DNA from 3 places in the Streptomyces sp. NPDC051041 genome. Region 1 is predicted to be linked to each of the others. Evidence: riboswitches for the same ligand, from Rfam matches in the RefSeq annotation. Region 1 holds a riboswitch; each other region holds the start of a gene.
The links. Region 1 has a riboswitch for cyclic di-AMP ahead of ACIBAI_RS06555 (C40 family peptidase). Riboswitches for the same ligand answer to the same signal wherever they lie in the genome.

Region 2: linked by a shared signal. The riboswitch ahead of ACIBAI_RS17955 (peptidoglycan DD-metalloendopeptidase family protein) and the one ahead of ACIBAI_RS06555 (C40 family peptidase) in region 1 are both predicted to bind cyclic di-AMP.
Region 3: linked by a shared signal. The riboswitch ahead of ACIBAI_RS14570 (M23 family metallopeptidase) and the one ahead of ACIBAI_RS06555 (C40 family peptidase) in region 1 are both predicted to bind cyclic di-AMP.

Annotation. Positions count from the first base shown of each region.
Region 1 covers NZ_JBITFM010000003.1:90,945-95,096, reverse strand. The annotation lists gene ACIBAI_RS06570 (urease subunit beta) at 1-153, opposite strand, end outside; gene ACIBAI_RS06565 (urease subunit gamma) at 164-466, opposite strand; gene ACIBAI_RS06560 (hypothetical protein) at 959-1,273, shown strand; cyclic di-AMP (ydaO/yuaA leader) riboswitch at 1,614-1,834, shown strand; gene ACIBAI_RS06555 (C40 family peptidase) at 1,838-2,311, shown strand; gene ACIBAI_RS06550 (DUF6328 family protein) at 2,395-2,961, shown strand; gene ACIBAI_RS06545 (ATP-binding protein) at 3,032-3,490, opposite strand; gene ACIBAI_RS06540 (helix-turn-helix domain-containing protein) at 3,704-4,152, shown strand, end outside.
Region 2 covers NZ_JBITFM010000010.1:101,294-105,445, forward strand. The annotation lists gene ACIBAI_RS17950 (alpha-galactosidase) at 26-2,095, shown strand; cyclic di-AMP (ydaO/yuaA leader) riboswitch at 2,401-2,565, shown strand; gene ACIBAI_RS17955 (peptidoglycan DD-metalloendopeptidase family protein) at 2,570-3,529, shown strand; gene ACIBAI_RS17960 (SGNH/GDSL hydrolase family protein) at 3,809-4,152, shown strand, end outside.
Region 3 covers NZ_JBITFM010000007.1:107,762-111,913, reverse strand. The annotation lists gene ACIBAI_RS14580 (HPr family phosphocarrier protein) at 106-387, shown strand; gene ACIBAI_RS14575 (GntR family transcriptional regulator) at 602-1,297, opposite strand; gene ACIBAI_RS14570 (M23 family metallopeptidase) at 1,559-2,323, opposite strand; cyclic di-AMP (ydaO/yuaA leader) riboswitch at 2,337-2,536, opposite strand; gene ACIBAI_RS14565 (M16 family metallopeptidase) at 2,738-4,126, opposite strand; gene ACIBAI_RS14560 (M16 family metallopeptidase) at 4,123-4,152, opposite strand, start outside.

The DNA.
Region 1 (4,152 bases):
GAACTCCAGGCCGGGGTTGGCCTCGGCGAAGTGGTAGTGGGAGCCGACCTGGACGGGCCGGTCGGCCGCGTTCAGGACGGTCAGCCGGGTGACCTCGCGGCCCTCGTTGCAGGCGATCGGCCCGTCGGCGAACAGGATCTCTCCGGGGATCATCGGGCCCCCGTCAGACGATCGGCTCGTGGACGGTGACGAGCTTGGTGCCGTCCGGGAAGGTCGCCTCGACCTGCACGTCGTGGATCATCTCCGGGACGCCCTCCATCACGTCGTCCCGGGTGAGCAGCGTGCGTCCGGAGGCCATGAGCTCGGCGACGGTGCGGCCGTCCCGCGCGCCTTCGAGGAGGTGCGACGTGATGAGCGCGACCGCCTCCGGGTGGTTCAGTCTCAGGCCGCGGGCCCGGCGCTTCTCGGCCACGTCGGCGGCCACATGGATGAGCAGCCGCTCCTGCTCGTGCGGGGTCAGTTGCACGTCCCACCTCACCATCTCGCTCCGGACCGTGCGGGGTCCGGTCGCCGCAGCCCCGGGGCAAAATCCCTGGTGGCATGAGGGGGCAGGCTAATCGGGGCGGGTTTCGGGCGCGTTAACCGCGTGATGGCCCGCCCGTTCCCCGATCCGGTGCGGGCTCCCCCGCCGAGGCCCGCGGGCCGTCCCGCGGCACGCCGACCGGGCGGGGCCGGGGAGGGGCCGCCGGGCCACGGGGTCCGGCACGGCGGCGGTCGTCGCGCGGGCCCGCGGTCCGGCGGGACGACCGCGCGCACCGTCCCGGCCCCCTGACGGGCCTCGACGGCGCGCTCCCGGGCCGCGCCGCGCCCCTTCCCGGGGGACGGCCGCTGGATCCGTCGGCGCCGCGGGCCCCGGCCGCGTCCGGGCCGCCGGCCGCGGGAAGGCGTCCCCGCCGCGGCGGACGAGGTGCGCGGCCCTCTCCCGCCGGGCGGCCCGCTACGAGGCCGCGGGCCCCCGGTGTTCCGCCGCGATGCCGAACCTCCGCCGCTGCCCGCGCTCACCGGCGCCGAGGCCGAGTTGATCGGCCGTTACCTCGACGTGGTCGATCCGCTCGGCCGGATCGACCCGGCGCACCACGGCGACACCTACCGCGGACTGCGCGCCGCCCAGGCGCTGGTCGGCAAGGCCGCCGCACTGCGTGACGCGCTCGCGCTGATGCACCACCGCGGCGAGCACGGACTGCACGCCCGCACGCTGGCGCGGGCGCTTCGGGCGCTGGACGGCGAGCGCCGCACGGCGCGCGTCACCCTGCCGCCGCGCTCCGACAGTTGAGGCACGCCGCGCCCGGGCCGGGCCGCCCGCCCGGCGGCGGAGCGTCCCGGACCGCCGTTGGAACCGGCTGAACGGCTTACCTCCTATCGGCGTACGCATTCCTGCTCTTTCGGGGCCTTCGAGGTTGCGCAACAGCCGCGTCCCGAGGGTGGAATGGGAGGGTTTCTTCGCTGGTCCGAGGGGTGCGGGCGGTCTTGACAGCGACTCGGACGCACACCTGTCCACCCGAACGGGTGAGTGGTGAGTAACAACACAAATCCCCGGTTCCATTGGGATTTTCGGACATCCATGCGCCAAGATCCCTGTCTGACGACAAGCCCCCGCCACCGCGGCGGGGCGGTCCGGGCGGACGCCGAGTCCTGCCGCCGCCCGGACGACCGGTCGACAGGAGTGGATCGGCAGGAGTGGAGGACCCAAGCACGACGGGTCGCCGGAACGGTCGTCCCCGCACGGGAGACGCCGGGCCGAGCAGCCCTTGGGGTGAAGCCGCGTCAGCGGCCGGGCAACTTCGCCAGCCCGAATCCGACAGGTCATCCTTCACAGGCGGCTGACGAAGGGTTGCGCATGACTGCGCTCAATCGTGTCCCGTCGCTCATGGCCCGGGCCGGTACGGCCTCGGCCCTGACCATCGCCGCCGTGGGCGGCTCGATCGCGGTCCCGGGTGTCGCCTCCGAAGCGGCGGCGGCGAGTCCGGCGACGAAGGCGCTCCAGGTGGCGGCTTCCAAGAAGGGCTCCCCGTACAAGTGGGGCGCCGCCGGGCCGTCCCGGTTCGACTGCTCCGGGCTGACGCTGTACTCGTTCAAGAAGGCCGGCAAGAAGCTGCCGCGCACGGCGGCCCAGCAGTACAACAAGACCCGCCACATCTCCGCCAAGAGCCGCAGGGCCGGGGACCTGGTGTTCTTCCACTCGGGTTCGAACGTGTACCACGTCGGCATCTACGCCGGCAGCGGCAAGATCTGGCACGCCCCGAAGACCGGGGACGTGGTGCGCCTGCAGAAGATCTGGACCAAGAGCGTCTGGTACGGCCGGGTCAGCTGACCCTCCCGGCGGGGCGGCGGCGTGTCGGGGCGCCGCCGCCCCCTCGGGGCGTGACGCGGGTCCACGTGGTTACCCGTGGCGCCATGGCCGACCACCGTCCCTGCACCGCACGCAACGAGACGCCGCTGGAACGCGCGGACCGCAACTTCGGTGAACTGCTCCAGGAGCTGCGCGTCACCCAGACCGGCGTGCAGATCCTGTTCGCCTTCCTGCTGTCGCTGGCCTTCACCGAGCGCTTCGAGGACCTCGACTCCGTCCAGCGCGCCGTGTACGTCGCCACGCTGCTGCTCGCGGTCCTCTCGGCCGCGCTCTTCACGGCACCGGCCGCCCTGCACCGCTCGCTCTTCCAGAAGGGCGCCAAGCCCCGTGTCGTGCAGGTGTCCTCACGGCTCGCCACGGCCGGCCTGGGCGTGCTGGTGCTCGCGTTCACCGGGTCGGTGACGCTCGTGGTGGACGTGACGACGAGCCGGGCCGGCGGGCTGGCCGCCGGCGCGGCGACCCTCCTGGTGTGCCTCGGCCTGTGGGGGCTGCTGCCCCTGCTGGTCCGGCGCGCGGGCCCGGACCAGGGCCGGGGGCCCGCCGTCGTCCGGCCGGCTCCCCGGGCTCGCGCAGCGGTGCCGCCCCGGGTGCCGCCGGCGCGGCACCGGTGACCCTCCCGGCGCCCCGGCCGGCGGCGCCTCCCGGCCCCCTGGCGGAGTGCGCCGGGCGGTCGCGTGACCGTTACGGCTCCTGCCGGCCCGCCGTCGGGAGGGGCTCGGCCGGAACCTGCCACGGCAGTTCGACGGAGACCGTCTTGCCGCCCTCACGGGTCGGCCGGACGGTCAGCCGGCCGCCGTGCTCCGCCGTCAGCCAGCGGACGATCACCATTCCGCGGCCGTTGTCCTGCTGGACGGCGGCGGGCAGTCGCTTCGGGAAGCGCGGGTGACCGTCGGTGACCTCGATGCGCAGCCGGCCGTCCGGATCGAGGGCGAGGGCCGCGGTGAAGGTGGGCGACCGGCCGAGGGTGTGCTGAACGGCGTTGGTGGCGAGTTCGGAGACGATGAGGCGGACGGTGTCGGCCATGTCCGCGTCCGCCGGCAGACCCCACTCCAGGAGCGTGCCGGCCACATGGGCGCGGGCCGCGGAGACCGAGGCGGGCTCGCTCGGCAGAGTGACGGATGCTTCCAGATGGTCTGCCATGACGGCGTCGTCCCTTTCCCCCGGGACCGCGGTCCGACACGACAGCGGATGGTTCGAGTACGGTCCCGGACTGGTGCCTCGCCGTCAGAGTGCCATCACCGGGCCGGTGAGGACGGCGATCCATCGAGATATGCATATATCTGTCGCCCGATACGGTGAAGTCTGCGGCGCGAGACCGTACGGGGGCGGCGCGGAGGGGGTAAGGAGGAGCCCATGCAGCACGGTCCCGCGGTGCGCCGCCGGAAACTGGGTGCCGAATTGCGCGCGCTGCGCGCCGCGGCGGGGCTCACCAGTGGTGAGGCGGCTCGCCTGGTGGGCTGGCACCAGTCGAAGGTGAGCCGGATCGAGACCGGCACGAGCGGGGTGAAACCGGCCGATGTGCGCCTGCTCCTGGACGCCTACGAGGTGCGGGACGCCCAGTTGCGGGACCTGCTGCTGGTCCTGGCCGGCTCCGACGCCGGGGGCGGCCGGCACCACTGGTGGCACGCGTACCGGGGGGTGCTGCCGCCGACCTACCGGGACTTCATCAGCCTGGAGTCCCAGGCCGCGGCGATGCGCACGCTGGAGACCACCGTCGTGCCCGGATTGCTGCAGACGTCGGAGTACGCCCGGGCGGTGACGCGGGCCGCGGTGGACGGGCTGTCGGAGGACCGGCTCGACAC
Region 2 (4,152 bases), on a different contig from region 1:
GATCCGTTCGTGCTCGGGGGGCTGCATGCTGGAGATCTCGGAAACCGGCCGTACCTGGGTCCTCTCCGGGCCGGCCAGCAGCTACGCCCTCCACCTCACCGCACGCGACGAACTCGTGCACCTGCACTGGGGCCCGAGGATCGCCCTCGCCGACGCCGAGGCGCTCGCCGTGCGCCCGCTGCCGGACTACTGGCCCTTCGAGTCCCCGCTCGACGGACGCGAGGAGTACCCGGTCGAGGGCGGTCCCCGCTTCGTCCGGCCCGCCCTCGCCGTGCGCACCGGGGAGCGGCGCGGCACCGAATGGGCCTTCGAGCGGGACGAGAGCGACGGCGGCGAACTGCGGCTGCTGTTCCGCGACGGCGGACTGGGCGTCACGCTGCACTACCGCATGCGGGGCGACGTCGTGGAGCGCTGGGTGACCCTGGAGAACCGGGGCCCGGCGGTCGAGCTGCTGCGCGCCGACTCCGCCACCTGGACCCTGCCCGACCGCGACGGCTGGCGGCTGTCCCAGCTGCACGGCCGCTGGGCCGCGGAGTCCCGGCTCGCCCGCTTCCCGCTCGCCCACGGCGAGCAGGTCATCGGCAGCCGCCGCGGCCACACCGGGCACCAGCACCTGCCGTGGGTCGCGCTCGACACCGACGCCACCGAGGAGCGCGGCGAGGTCTACGGCTGCGCGCTCGGCTGGTCGGGCTCCTGGCGGATCTGTGTCGCCCGGCTCCCGGACGCTCGGGTGCAGATCACCGGCGGCGCCGGCCACGACGACTCCGGCCTGCTGCGGCTGGCCGCCGGGGAGACCTTCACCACACCCGTCTTCGCCGGCCTGTGGAGCGACGGCGGCTTCGGCGGCGCGAGCCGCGCCTGGCACGCCTACCAGCGCGCGTACGTCGTCCCGGACGCGGACCGGGACCGGCCGGTGCTGTACAACTCCTGGGAGGCCACCGGGTTCGACATCTCCGAGGAGCAGCAGCGGGCGCTCGCGCGGCGGGCCGCGGAGCTGGGCGTCGAACTGTTCGTGGTCGACGACGGCTGGTTCGGCGCGCGCACCGGAGACCGGGCCGGCCTCGGCGACTGGACGCCCAACCCCGAGCGCTTTCCCCGCGGCCTGGCCCCGCTCGCCGCGTACGTGCACGGCCTCGGCATGCGGTTCGGCATCTGGGTCGAGCCCGAGATGGTCAACCCGGACAGCGACCTGTACCGCGCCCACCCGGACTGGGTGCAGCACCAGAAGGGCCGCAGACGGACGGAGTTCCGCCATCAGCTCGTCCTCAACCTCGCCCGCGAGGACGTCCGGGAGTACCTGTGGGAGCAGCTCGACGGGCTCCTCTCCAGCGCCCCGATCGACTACGTCAAGTGGGACTTCAACCGCTGCTTCACCGACGCGGGCTGGCCCGGCGACCCGTACCCGCAGCGGCTGTGGGTCGACCATGTGCGCGCCCTGTACGCGCTGCTGGACCGGCTGCGGGCGGCCCACCCGGGGGTCGCCTTCGAGTCCTGCTCGGGCGGCGGCGGCCGGATCGACCTCGGCGTGCTCGCCCGCACCGACCAGGTGTGGACCTCGGACAACACCGACCCGCTCGACCGGCTCGCCATCCAGGAGGGCTTCAGCCAGATCCACCCGGCCCGCGTGATGGCCGCCTGGGTCACCGACAGCCCGAACGCCATGCTCAACGGCCGGAAGAGCTCCTTGCGGTTCCGGTTCGTGAGCGCCATGGCCGGGGTGCTCGGCATCGGCGGCGACCTCACGAAGTGGACCGGGGAGGAGCTCGCCGAGGCCCGGGAGTGGGTGAGCCGCTACAAGGAGATCCGGCCCCTGGTGCAGCGCGGGGAGCTCCACCGGCTCAGGCCGCCCCGGGGCGGCCTGAGTGCCGTGCAGTACGTGCTCGGCGACGAGACCGCCGTCCTCGCCTGGCTCCAGGCGCAGCACCACGGCGAGCCCGTCCCGGCGCTCCGGCTGCGTGGCCTCGACCCGACAGCGTCGTACGAATGCCGTGAAACGGGCGAAGTGCACCGGGGGGCGGTGCTGCTGCACCACGGTCTGCGGACCGGGTTGCGGGGCGACCTCGATGCGACGGTCATCCACTTGCGTCGCCTCTGACCCTTCTGTCCGGATTGATGCTTTTGTTGTAACTCCCCCTGTGCTGAGGGGAGCTGGAGCGGCGTCACGTGAGGAGCGTCATACCCGTGACCGTCCGTTGCCCGTCATGTTCACGTAATTCGCATGGTCCACAAGGGATTTCGGGAAAGGAAACGATGCCGAAATCGACGGAGGGTGACCGGGAATTCCAGTAGTGGATCAAGTTGATCCGCAATTCCGCGCAACCTTCGCTTGTCCCTGTGCGTCCTGGTCGCTTACGTTCGCCACCGATCCGGACGGACGCCGAATCCTGCCGCCGACCGGAGCCCGCACACCCACCCACCCGTGTACGGCAGGAGCGGGGGACCCACAGGTACGACTGCCTGTTCCGGTTCCCGGACCAGGCTTGGGGTAAAGCCGCGCCCCTCGGCGCGACCGGACATCTCCAGTCCGCACCCGACAGCTCACCTCGCAGGCGCCGGAGAGGAATGCGCCATGCCCGCGAAGGGTAAGCACCGCCGCAGCAAGACCCAGCGTTTCACCCGTTCCATCGCCGTCGCCGGAACCGGCGGCGCCGCGCTCGCCCTCCCGCTCCTGGGAGCCACGGGTGCCCACGCCGCGCCCGCCCAGTCCGTTCCGGAAAAGGCCGTCCAGTCCCTGCCGGCCGCCGGGAAGACGACCGCGGACAAGGACACGGGCACGCGGACCTACACCGTGAAGGCCGGCGACTACCTCTCGAAGATCGCCGACGAGGAGAACGTCAGCGGCGGCTGGAAGAAGCTGTACGCGGACAACCGCGAGGCCGTCGGCGACGACCCGTCGCTGATCCATCCCGGCCTGAAGCTCGCGCTCGGCAAGAAGGCCGCGACGAGCGCCGCCGAGTCCTCCTCCCGGTCGGAGTCCCCCGAGTCCTCCGCGGCGAAGCCGTCGGCGCAGCCCGCGCAGCCCTCCGAGTCCACGCAGTCCGCCTCGTCGAAGCCCTCGTCGGAGGCGTCCCCCGAGCAGGACGCGGCCGCCGGGCAGTCCGCCGGCACCACGAACGCCTCCAGCGGCTACACCCTCCCGGTGAGCGGCGCCGGCGTCGGCACCGCCTACCGCGTGGCCGGCAGCATGTGGTCCAGCGGCTACCACACCGGTGTCGACTTCGTCGTCCCGACCGGCACCTCCCTCAAGGCGGTGGCCGCGGGCACGGTCGTCTCCGCGGGCTGGGGCGGCGCGTACGGCAACCAGGTCGTCATCAAGCTCGACGACGGCCACTACGCCCAGTACGCCCACCTGTCCTCGCTCTCGGTCTCGACCGGTCAGACCGTGACCGCCGGTCAGCAGGTCGGCCTGTCCGGCGCGACCGGCAACGTGACCGGGCCGCACCTGCACTTCGAGATCCGCACCACGCCGAACTACGGCTCGGACGTGGACCCGGTGGCCTACCTCCGCTCGCACGGCGTCTCCATCTGACGCCGGCCGGCACCGCCTGCCCGACGAGCCGCCGAAGGCCGGACCCCGATCCCCGGGTCCGGCCTTCGGCCTTTCGGTCCCCGGGTCCGGCCGCCGCGCCCCGGAAGCAGCGGGTCCGGGGCGCCAACGCCCCTGGACGAAGCCCTATTCCGGAGTTGGCCAACACTTTAGGAGTGGCTTATCTCACCGACCGTCAACCCCTCCTTACGGTCGCGTAGGTCACATTCCGCGGTGAATCATGGTCATGTGGCAGACGATTCGAAGAGTGACAGCAGATCAGTGATCGGGTCGTACGTTGCGGTGGGGGACAGCTTCACCGAGGGCGTCGGCGACCCCGGCCCCGACGGGGCGTTCGTCGGCTGGGCCGACCGGCTCGCCGTGCTGCTCGCGGACCTCAGGCCGGAAGGCGACTTCACCTACACCAACCTCGCCGTACGCGGCAAACTGCTCGACCAGATCGTGGCGGACCAGGTGCCGCGGGCCGTCGAACTGGCACCGGACCTGGTCTCGTTCTGCGCGGGGGGCAACGACATCATCCGGCCCGGCACCGACCCGGACGACGTGGCCGAGCGCTTCGAACGAGCGGTCGCCGCGCTCACCGAGGCGGCCGGCACCGTCATGGT
Region 3 (4,152 bases), on a different contig from region 1:
GCCGCGGCCCGAACGCCGCCCCGGAGGGACGCGCGTCCCTCCGGGCATGCTTCACGATATGGGAAACTGGTCTAGACAACCCTGAACACCGAAGGGCAGCAACACATGGCTGAGCGCCGCGTCAACGTCGGCTGGGCCGAGGGCCTCCACGCCCGCCCCGCCTCCATCTTCGTCCGAGCCGCCACGGCCGCAGGCGTCCCGGTGACGATCGCCAAGGCAGGCGGCACCCCCGTCAACGCGGCCTCCATGCTGGCCGTCCTGAGCCTGGGCGCCCAGGGCGGCGAGGAGATCGTCCTCGCGTCGGACGCCGAGGGCGCCGACGCCGCCCTGGACCGGCTGGCGAAGCTGGTCTCCGAGGGCCTGGAGGAGCTCCCCGAGACCGTCTGACGCCCCTGCGCGGCTGAACCGGCGCGGTTTTCGCGGGGCCGGCCGCGCACGGTCGGATTTCCGGTCGGCGGCGGGGACGCCGTCGATTCCGGGACGCCGTCCCACACCCCCGAAGGGCTCGTCCGAATTACCGGGCGAGCCCTTCTGATTTTCCACTTCCGGGCAGCAGGAAAAATCCCCCCGGATTTCCTGCTCTTTGTATACGGCCTCCTTGTTAATGCCGCAGGCTCGGCATGTTTACGGGAGGTTGCGAATTCCTCACACGCTCCGGGCGGTCCGCGCCCGGGGCGAACCGCAGCCGGTGCGCGGCGGCCGCGCGCTCGTTGTGCAGCGCCGTCAGCGCCCGCGCGCGTTCGCTGTCGCCGCGCGCCACGGCGTCCACGATCGCCCCGTGCTCCGCCCAGGTCTCCACGGGGCCGGCGGGCGCCTGCACGGTGTACATCCAGGCGATCTTGTGGCGCAGCTGGGTCAGCGTCGCGGTCAGCGCGGGGCTGCCGGAAGCCTGGGCGAGCGTCTCGTGGAACCAGCCGCCCAGGGAGCGCAGGTCCTCGCCGCCGCCCCGGCGGGCGCGCTCCTGGCCGATCCTCACCAGGCCGCGCAGCACCTTCAGATGGGCCTCGGTGCGCCGCTGGGCGGCCCGGGAGGCGCCGAGCGGCTCCAGGAGCCCGCGCATCTCCAGCAGGTCGGCGGCCTCCTGCTCGGTGGGTTCCGCGACGCACGCGCCCGCGTGCCGCCGGGTCACCACGAAGCCCTCGGCCTCCAGGGTGCGCAGGGCCTCGCGCACGGGGACGCGCGAGACGCCGTAGCGGCGTGCGAGAACTTCCTCGGTGAGGCGGCTGCCGCGCTCGTGGACACCCGCGACGATGTCGTCCCGGATGGCCGTGCACACCGAGTGCGCCGGAATACGCATGACCGACCTCCGCCTTAATCCCCGTGAAACGCCGACGATGGACGCGTGTTCCGTGACTCTATTGCAATGAGCCGGAATTTCCGACGGCGGCCCGGAAATCATGGATATTTTTTGGACATCCGGCCGTACGGAACGCCGAAAGCCCCGGCTCGGGGAGCCGGGGCCGCGGGAGACGCAACCGTCCGCCGCCGGACGCCCACGGGAGCGTGCGGCGCCGGGCCTCGCGCGCGGGGCGGACCCCGTGCACGGGGGCGTGCGGCGTCAGAGGTCCACGCCGTGCGAGCGGAGGTAGGCGACCGGGTCGATGTCGGAGCCGTACCCGGCGGCCGTGCGGGCCTCGAAGTGCAGGTGCGGCCCGGTGACGTTGCCGGTCGCGCCGGACAGGCCGATCCGCTGGCCCGGGAGCACCGTCTGGCCCACCGAGACGCCGATGGACGACAGGTGGCCGTACTGGGTGTACGTGCCGTCGTGCATCCTGATCACGATCTGGTTGCCGTACGCGCCGCCCCAGCCGGCCTCGACGACGGTGCCGGCGCCGACCGCCTGGACGGGGGTGCCGCCGGCCGCGTGGAAGTCGACGCCGGTGTGGGTGCCGGAGGACCAGACGGCGCCGCCGGCCCGGTAGCCGGTGGAGACGTAGGAGCCGGCGATGGGCGGCACGTAGGTGTCCAGACGCTTGCGCTCGGCCTCGCGGGCGGCGCGCTCCTTGGCCTCGCGCGCCTTCTTCGCCGCCTCGGCCGCCTCCTTGCGCGCGATCTGGGCGGCCCGCTTCTCGGCGGCGGCCTCCTCGGCGGCCTGCTTCTGGGCGGCGGCCTGGGCCTCGATCTGGGCGGCCATGGAGTCCCCGAGGGCGAGGACGGGGGTGAGGCCGGTCTGCTCGGCGGCGGGCCCGGCGGCGAGGGCGGGGGCCGCGGCGGCGCCGATGACGCCGGTGGTGGTGAGGGCCGCGACGCCCGCCGCGCGGGCGGTGGTGCGGTGCGGCCGGCCGGAACGGCGGTGCCTCCCGGTGGCGCGGGTGAACGCCATGAAGTGCGCTGGTCCTTTCCTTCCCTCTCGCCTGCCGGGTTAGCTGACGGGTTCGGAGCAGGAAGGTCTCCTACGGGCCCCCTCGCGTTCGCGCGGGCGCCCGATTCACCCCGGGGGGACTGCTGGTCCCCTCCGGCCGCGGAGGCGGCGGGAGGAGGGTGGGTCCCCGGCTCCCCCGGCTCGCGCCGTACGGGGATTCGGCGATGGCTGCCCGCTGCCGCGGGTGCGGCGCACTGCCTGACGGACAGCCCGGAAGACGTTAAACGCGCCGGCTTCCGAACCCCAAACACGACGCGGGTTTTGTAGCGCATCCCACAGGCCGGACAGGCAACCTCCGCCCCGATCCGGACATATCCCTACATAAGGGAGCCCTGGTGACGTATCCGCCGCCAGGGCTCCCGCGCGCGCGTGCCGCTACTCGGCGGACACCACGGTGACCTCACCGATGCCGAGGGCCTCCACCGGCTCCTTGATCTGCGCCGCGTCGCCGACGAGGACGGTCACCAGGCGGTCCACCGGGAAGGCGTTCACGACCGCCGCGGTGGCCTCCACGGTGCCGGTCTCGGCGAGCCGGCGGTACAGCGCGGCCTGGTAGTCGTCGGGCAGGTGCTGCTCGACCTGGTCGGCCAGGGTGGCGGCGACGGCCGCCGCGGTCTCGTACTTCAGCGGCGCCACGCCCACCAGGTTCTGCACGGCGACGTCGCGCTCGGCGTCGGTGAGCCCCTCCTCGGCGAGCGTGCGCAGCACCGTCCACAGGTCCCGCAGGGCGGGCCCGGTGTTCGGGGTGTCCACGGAGCCGCTGATGGCGAGCATCGCGGCGCCGGTGCCCTCCGGGGAGGACCTGAGGACCTGCCCGAACGCCCGCACGCCGTAGGTGTAGCCCTTCTCCTCGCGCAGGACGCGGTCCAGGCGGGAGGTGAGGGTGCCGCCGAGGCAGTACGTGCCGAGCACCTGCGCGGGCCACACGCCATCGTGCCGGTCCGGGCCGGTGCGGCCGATCAGCAGCTGCGTCTGGACGGCGCCGGGGCGGTCCACGATGACGACCCGGCCGGTGTCGTCGGCGATCACCGGGGGCACCGGCCGCGGCTCGGCCGGGGAGCCGGTCCACGCGCCGAGCGTGTCGCCGAGCAGCGCGTCGAGGTCGATGCCGGTGAGGTCGCCGACGACCACGGCGGTGGCCGTGGCGGGGCGGACGTGCTTCTCGTAGAAGGCGCGGACGGCCGCGGAGTCGATGTTCGCGACCGTCTCCTCGGTGCCCTGGCGCGGGCGCGACATGCGCGAACTCGCCGGGAACAGCTCCCTGGAGAGCTCCTTGGCGGCCCGGCGGGCGGGGTTGGCCAGCTCGTGCGGGATCTCGTCGAGCCGGTTGCGCACCAGCCGCTCCACCTCGCCGTCCGCGAACGCGGGCGCCCTGAGGGCGTCGGCGACCAGCCCGAGCGCCTTGGCCAGGCGGGAGGCCGGCACCTCCAGGCTCAGGCGTACGCCGGGGTGGTCGGCGTGCGTGTCGAGGGTGGCGCCGCAGCGCTCCAGCTCGGCGGCGAACTCCTCGGCGGAGTGCTTGTCGGTGCCCTCGGCGAAGGCCCGCGCCATGATCGTGGCGACGCCGTCGAGGCCGGCCGGCTCGGCGTCCAGGGGGGCGTCGAGGAGGACCTCGACGGCGACGACCTGCTGGCCGGGGCGGTGGCAGCGCAGGACCGTCAGGCCGTTGCCGAGCGTCCCGCGCGTGGGGGCCGGGAACGCCCAGGGCCTGGGCTCGCCTCCCTCGGGCCGGGGGTGGAACTCCATCGTGGCGAGCTCGGTCACTTCGCCGCCTCCTCGTTGTCGTCGGT